2 regions of the Kribbella sp. CCNWLW201 genome follow, and region 2 is predicted to be linked to the other one. Evidence: riboswitches for the same ligand, from Rfam matches in the RefSeq annotation. Region 2 holds a riboswitch; the other holds the start of a gene.
The links. Region 2 has a riboswitch for FMN ahead of ribD (bifunctional diaminohydroxyphosphoribosylaminopyrimidine deaminase/5-amino-6-(5-phosphoribosylamino)uracil reductase RibD). Riboswitches for the same ligand answer to the same signal wherever they lie in the genome.
Positions count from the first base shown of each region.

Region 1: another riboswitch for FMN. It lies ahead of ribB (3,4-dihydroxy-2-butanone-4-phosphate synthase); the one in region 2 lies ahead of ribD (bifunctional diaminohydroxyphosphoribosylaminopyrimidine deaminase/5-amino-6-(5-phosphoribosylamino)uracil reductase RibD).

Region 1 is NZ_JBBCBQ010000001.1:648,861-652,232, forward strand. Features, by position in the region: gene V9K99_RS02930 (apiosidase-like domain-containing protein) at 1-1,459, opposite strand, end outside; FMN riboswitch at 1,512-1,645, shown strand; gene ribB (3,4-dihydroxy-2-butanone-4-phosphate synthase) at 1,737-2,357, shown strand; gene V9K99_RS02940 (transketolase family protein) at 2,341-3,306, opposite strand.
Region 2 is NZ_JBBCBQ010000011.1:304,433-307,804, forward strand. Features, by position in the region: gene V9K99_RS35840 (serine/threonine-protein kinase) at 27-1,190, shown strand; FMN riboswitch at 1,370-1,503, shown strand; gene ribD (bifunctional diaminohydroxyphosphoribosylaminopyrimidine deaminase/5-amino-6-(5-phosphoribosylamino)uracil reductase RibD) at 1,647-2,684, shown strand; gene V9K99_RS35850 (riboflavin synthase) at 2,685-3,287, shown strand; gene pnuC (nicotinamide riboside transporter PnuC) at 3,284-3,372, shown strand, end outside.

The DNA.
Region 1 (3,372 bases), on a different contig from region 2:
CGGCATCGGGGATCACGTCCCGGGGTGAGTCGCGCTTGCCGGTCGCCACCACCGAGCCGTCACGCGGGTCCACGATCCGGTAGCCGAGCGGAATCGTGTCGTCGAAGATCATCACCGGCCCACCGTTGTCCCGGTACACCACGAACAGCTCGCCAGGCACGCTCAGCGCCCGCCCGGTGATCGCTCCGGTCCAGTCCGGCGCCATGTCGGTCGTCGGCAGCCCGGCGAGGATCTTCGGCACCAGGCCGACGTACGACGGCCCCTCGAACCCGACCGCCTCGCGCCAACCGGCTCCCGGCGCGGTGAAGTAGTCAGACTGCCCCGGCTCGTCCGGATGCAGCAGCCACTGCCACAGACTGCCCGCTCCGTAGACGACGCCCATCGTCCCGCCCGCGCACAGGTTGCTCCAGGCCTCGTGCCCCTGCCACCAGCCGGCCGCCCGGCCGGTCTCCTGGGTGTTCTCGTACGACGGTTCGCCGTTCGCGACCGCCTTCACCGGCAGATTCCGCCACATGTCCGCCACCCGCTCAGGCACGTGCTCGCCCTGGTGACCGGTCTGGCACCACTGGAAGTCGAGCCAGTCGGCGTCCTGGTGAGCGTTCGCATGGATGTGGGGCCGGTAGTGGATACCGGTCGGCTGGCCGTAGCAGTCGACCGCGTGGACCTCGATTCCGCCGGCCTCGACCTGAGGTTCACGACCCGACCCGTCTCCGCCAACCAGGTAGATCGCGGGCTGAGCGCCGTACCGGGCGACGAGGTAGCGGCAGTACCGCGCGTACTCCTCCGGCGGTACGACGGTGCCGGCGACGTCGAGGCCCTTCCAGCCGAAGCCGTGGAACACCGGCTGCAGGACCGGGACGAGACCGTGGTCGACCAGGATCCGGAGCAGCTCGTCGAGATACTGGAAGTACTCGACGTTCAGCTGGTTCAGGTGGCCCTCGGGGAGGTCTTCGAAGCCGACGTCGAAGCCCTCCTCCTGCGTGCGATCCCGCGGGCCGACGGCTCGCATGTCCGGCTGGACGGTCATCAGCAGTACGGCGTTGAAGCCCTTGGCCTGCCGATCGGCGGCGTACTCCCGGACCTGCTCGGGCGTCGCTCGCCAGGGCAGCGCCCACGCGGTGTCCGCGGCCAGGATCGCGGGCGTGCCGTCAGCGTGCACCAGGCTGCGGCCGCCGGGCGACATCCGCCAGAAGCCGTGGGCGTAGAACGGGTTGGCCTCGTCCTCGGCGGGGCGCACCTCGAGCTCGCCGGTGTCCGGGCCGCTCGTCCAGGTCCACCGCCCTGCCGAGGGCGCGGCGAAGCGGACCCGCCAGGTGTCACCGCCGTCCCAGAACGCGGGCCGCCGCAGCGTCGTACCGCTCTCGTGCTCGAACTCGGCCCACACCTCGGCGGCGTACGGCTCCTCGTGGCTCCTGGTCAGCGTGAGCTCGATTTCGCGCCAGGTGACTGAGATGGACATGACACTCCCGGGGATGGTTTCTACAGATAAACTTCTGCACGAAAGCAAGACCACACGTGCTCTGGGGTCGGTGAAATTCCGAGCCGGCGGTGACAGTCCGCGACCCGTACCTCCGCGAGGAGGTCCGGTTGACCTGGTGGAATTCCGGGACCGACGGTGAAAGTCCGGATGGGAAGACGCACGTGGCAGTCTTCGCGGTGCGCTGCCGACAGTTCGGTCGGAGGTGCCCGCGGAGCTTGTCGTTGCCCCGGAGCACCAGGCCGAGAGGACAACGACCGTGAGCTCCGCAACCAAGACCCGCTTGGACACCATCCAGCGAGCGGTCGACGAGATCGCGCTGGGACGGCCCGTCGTGGTCGTCGACGACGAGGACCGCGAGAACGAGGGTGACCTGACCTTCGCCGCGAGCCTGGCGACCCCCGAACTGATGGCCCTGCTGGTCCGGTACACCAGCGGCTACGTCTGCGCACCGGCCGCGCCGGAGATCCTCGACCGGCTCGAGCTGCCGCTGATGGTGCCGGACAACCAGGACAGCCTGCGGACCGCGTACACGATCTCGGTCGACGCGAGCTCTGGCATCGGCACCGGCATCTCGGCCGCCGACCGGGCCCGGACCGTCCGCGTGCTGGCCGAACCGTCGGCACAACCCGCGGACCTGATCCGGCCCGGTCACATCCTCCCGCTGCGGGCGGTGGAGGGCGGTGTCCGTCAGCGACCCGGTCACACCGAGGCCACCGTCGAACTCGTCCGGCTGGCGGGCCTGCCGCCGGTCGGCGTGATCGGCGAACTGATGAACGACGACGGCACCCTGATGACCGGGCCCGACCTGCGGACGTTCGCCGACACGCACGATCTCGCGATGATCTCGATCGCCGACCTGGTCACTTACCTGTCTTGAGCAGTTGCCGCGCGGAGTCCGCGATTCCCTCCGGCGACAGCCCGTACCGATCCAGCAGATAGCCGGCCGACCCCGTCGGCGCGAACTCGGGGAACCCGAGGATCGACACCCGCGCCGGATGATGCCGTACGACGGTCTCCGCCACCGCACCACCGAGGCCGCCGCCAGTCACCGCCTCCTCCGCGGTGACGATGCCGGCCGTCTCCCGCGCGGCCGTGACCACGGCATCGACGTCCAGCGGTTTCACCGTCGGCATCGACAGCACGCGGGCCGAGATCCCTTCGGTGGCGAGCTGTTCGGCCGCCGCCATCGCCCGCCACAGCACGGTCCCGTTGCTGATCAGCGTCACGTCGTCACCGGCCCGGACCGTGATCGCCTTGCCCAGTTGGAACTCGTAGTCGTCCGCGTACACCTTCGGCACGCTCATCCGGCTGACCCGGATGAACACCGGCCCGTCGGAGGCCGCTGCCCACCGCAGCGCGGCCGCCGTCTCGATCGGATCGGCCGGCACGATCACGGTCATGTTCGCGATCGCGCGCAGCCAGGCGATGTCCTCGATCGAGTGGTGCGTGGGGCCTAGTTCGCCGTACGCGACCCCGGGGCTCATCCCGCACAGCTTCACGTTCGTGTTCGAGTAGGCGACGTCCGCCTTGATCTGCTCCAGCGCGCGGGCGGTCAGGAAGCAGGACGCGGCCGAGACGAACGGGATCCGGCCGCCGTTGGCCAGCCCGGACGCCACCCCGACCATGTCCTGCTCGGCGATGCCGACGTTGATCAACCGGTCCGGGAACGCCTTGCGGAAGCTGTTCAGCTTGCTCGAACCGACCGAGTCGTTCACCACCCCGACGATCCGGTGATCGGCATGCGCGAGCTCGGCGAGTGTCTCGACGTACGCGTCCCGGCAGTCGTACCGCGGCTGATCGGCGATCGAGGTGTCGACGATGGTCATGGGGCCTCCCGGCCTGGACTGAGGAGCGGAGGGAGCGAAGCGACTGGAGTGACGAGGGAAGGCCGG
Region 2 (3,372 bases):
GGCGGGTGGGGCGGTAGTTTCTTCGGGTGGAGGCGTTTGCTGGGCGGTATCGGCTGATCGACCTGATCGGGACCGGTGGGATGGGATCGGTCTGGCGGGCTTGGGATTTGCGGCGGTCGGCGTACGTGGCGGCCAAGGTACTCGGGCAGCATGATGCGGCGACGTTGCTGCGGTTCGTGCGTGAGCAGTCGTTGCGGATCGGGCATCCGCATGTTGTCGCCCCGCATGGCTGGGCCGCTGACGACGACAAGGTCGTGTTCGCGATGGATCTGGTCCGCGGTGGGTCCGTGGCGACCTTGCTCGGTGATCACGGCCCGCTCCCGCCGTCGTACGTGGCCGTCCTCCTCGATCAACTGCTGCACGGGTTGTCTGCCGTCCACGCCGCGGGGGTCGTCCATCGCGATGTGAAACCGGCCAACCTCCTGCTTGATGTCACGGGTAGGGGTCGGCCGCATCTCCGGCTGTCCGACTTCGGCGTCGCGGGTCTCCTCCACGAACCGCGAATGACCCGCCACAGCACGATCCTCGGCACGCCGGGGTACCTCGCGCCCGAGCAACTGGCTGGTGCGGACCCGGATCCGCGCCAGGACTTGTATGCGGTCGGTGCTGTGGCCGTCGAGCTCCTCACCGGTGAACGTCCCGGTGTCGACGGCAAGCTCCCGGTCGTTGACGGTCCGCTCGGCGAGTTCATTCGCCGGTGTACGGCGACCGATCCGGCCGACCGCCCCGAATCCGCGAGCGAAGCCGGTCGACTGCTCGCCGCGAGCGGTGTGCTGCCGCCGGCGGGCACCACACCATGGGCGGACGATCCCGACTCACCTGAAGTCTTCGACCAGCTTCCGCCGCTCCCCGACTCGTGGAGCTCGGCAGGTCCGGCTCCGCGCACCCAGCAGGCCGACCCCCGCCCTCAGCAGCCTGGCCCAGGCACTCAGCAGGCTGACCCAGACGCTCAGCAGGTCGGCGCACGCACCGGTCCGGAGGCGTCGCCACGCTCGACTCTTATCGCGTACCCGTCTGGCGGAGGGCTGACGACGAGCGCGGAAGCCGCGGGGACGCAAAATCCACCTGGGTACGGCGAGCATGCGTGGCTGGCCACCCGGTCGAAGCGGGTGCTGCGCTGGATCGCGGTCACCAGCTTTGCCGGGGCAGCTGGCCTGCTCGGAGCCGCCGCCTGGCTGCTGCTCCGCTAGGTGTGAGCTCGCTCCGCTGACCGGGCCTCGCTCCCTGTGTAACCGCCGCCGTCGCGCTCGCCCTGACTGGAAGGATGCCGCCGGAGCCGGCGCTGCGGAGGCGGCGGGAGCTCAAGATGTGACCTGGCTCCTGGTGGGTTGGGCGGGGAGTGGCACACTTGAGGCACGAGTGAACCCACTCGCGTGCTCCGGGGTCGGTGTAATTCCGAGCCGGCGGTGACAGTCCGCGACCCGGCCGCAGCAGTTGAGCGGCCGGTTGACCTGGTGGAATTCCGGGACCGACGGTGAAAGTCCGGATGGGAGGCGCACGCGATCGGCGGGTGCGCTCTGACGTCCGGCAATGGACCCAAAATGGTCCGCCGCGAGTCCCAGGACCTGCGGCAACCCCGGGCGGCAGTGCGTGCATGCCGGTTGTCACGAGCCCCGGAGTGCGTCCGTGACGACGAGGGACCGTGAGTGAACAACGCTTCGCCGATCGATGTCGCCTGGATGCGGCGTGCGGTCGAGCTGGCCGCCAAGGGCATCGGCAGCACCCACCCGAACCCGGTGGTGGGGTGCGTGATCACCGGCCGGGACGGGCATCCGGTTGGTGAGGGCTTCCATGCCGTTGCCGGTGGCCCCCATGCCGAGATCGAAGCACTGACGATGGCGGGTGATCGAGCCCGCGGTGGTACGGCGTACGTGACGCTGGAGCCGTGTAATCACACCGGCCGGACGGGACCGTGTGCGGACGCACTGATCGCTGCCGGGGTAGCTCGGGTGGTGTACGCCGTACCGGATCCGAACAGGCAGGCTTCCGGTGGCGCGGAGAAGCTCCGGAGCAAGAACATCCAGGTCGAGGAGGGTGTGCTCGACACCGAGGCCGAGGCGGTCAACCACGTCTGGCTGCACAGCGTCCGGATGGGGCGGCCATTCGTCACCTGGAAGTTCGCCACCACGCTCGACGGGCGCTCAGCGGCGCCGGACCGGAGCAGCCGGTGGATCACCGGCCCGATCGCGCGGGCCGACGTACACCGGAAGCGGGCGGAGTGTGACGCGATCGCGGTCGGCACCCAGACCGTGCTGGACGACGACCCGGAGCTGACGGTCCGCGACGAGCACGACGTCCCCGCCGCCAGGCAGCCGCTGAGAGTTGTCGTCGGCGACCGTGAGATCCCGTTGACCGCGAAGGTCCGCAACGACCGCGCGCAGACGCTGATCCTGCCCACCCACGATCCCGCCGAGGTGCTGCGGCAGCTCGACGACCACCACATCCGGCACCTCTGGCTCGAGGGCGGTCCGACGCTGGCCGCCGCTTTCCTCCGTGCCCAGTTGGTCGACCAGATCGTCGCGTACGTCGCCCCGGCCGTGCTCGGCTCCGGGTACGCCGCGATCGGCGATCTCGGGGCGGAATCGATCGGCCACCTGCGGCGGTTCAAGCTAGCGGACGTCACCCGTCTCGGCGACGACGTCCGGCTGACCCTGACGCCGCTCGAACCACAAAGGACGCACTGAATGTTCACCGGAATCGTCGAGGAACTGGGCACCGTCGAGGCGCTCGACCTGCTGGAAGGGGACGCGGCCCGGCTCACCATCCGCGGGCCGAAGGTGACCGAGGACGCCAAACACGGCGACTCGATCGCGGTCAACGGCTGCTGTCTGACCGTGGTTGAGACCGGTGACGGCACCTTCACCGCTGACGTGATGCGCGAGACGCTGCAGCGCACCAGCCTCGGTCAGGCCACCAAAGGCTCGCAGGTCAACCTGGAGCGCGCGGTGTCGGCCCATGACCGGCTCGGCGGCCACATCGTGCAGGGCCACGTCGACGGTGTCGGCACGATCGCGAGCCGCACGCCGTCCGAGCACTGGGAGGACGTCCGGATCTCCGCCGCGCCAGAGATTCTGAAGTACGTCGCCGAGAAGGGCTCGATCGCCATCGACGGCGTCTCCCTGACGGTCACCGAGGTGGACGACGCGACCGGCACCTTCGGAGTCAGCCTGATCCCGACCACCCTCGAGCTCACCGTGCTCGGCCGCAACGCGGTCGGCGACACCGTGAACCTCGAGGTCGACGTGATCGCCAAGTACGTCGAACGCCTACTAGGAGGCACCAAGTGATCGACTGGTTGCTGCACGCGGAAGTGACGATCGCCGGGTCGCCGGTGCTCGTCCGCGAGATCGTCGGCAACGTCTTCGGCCTGGG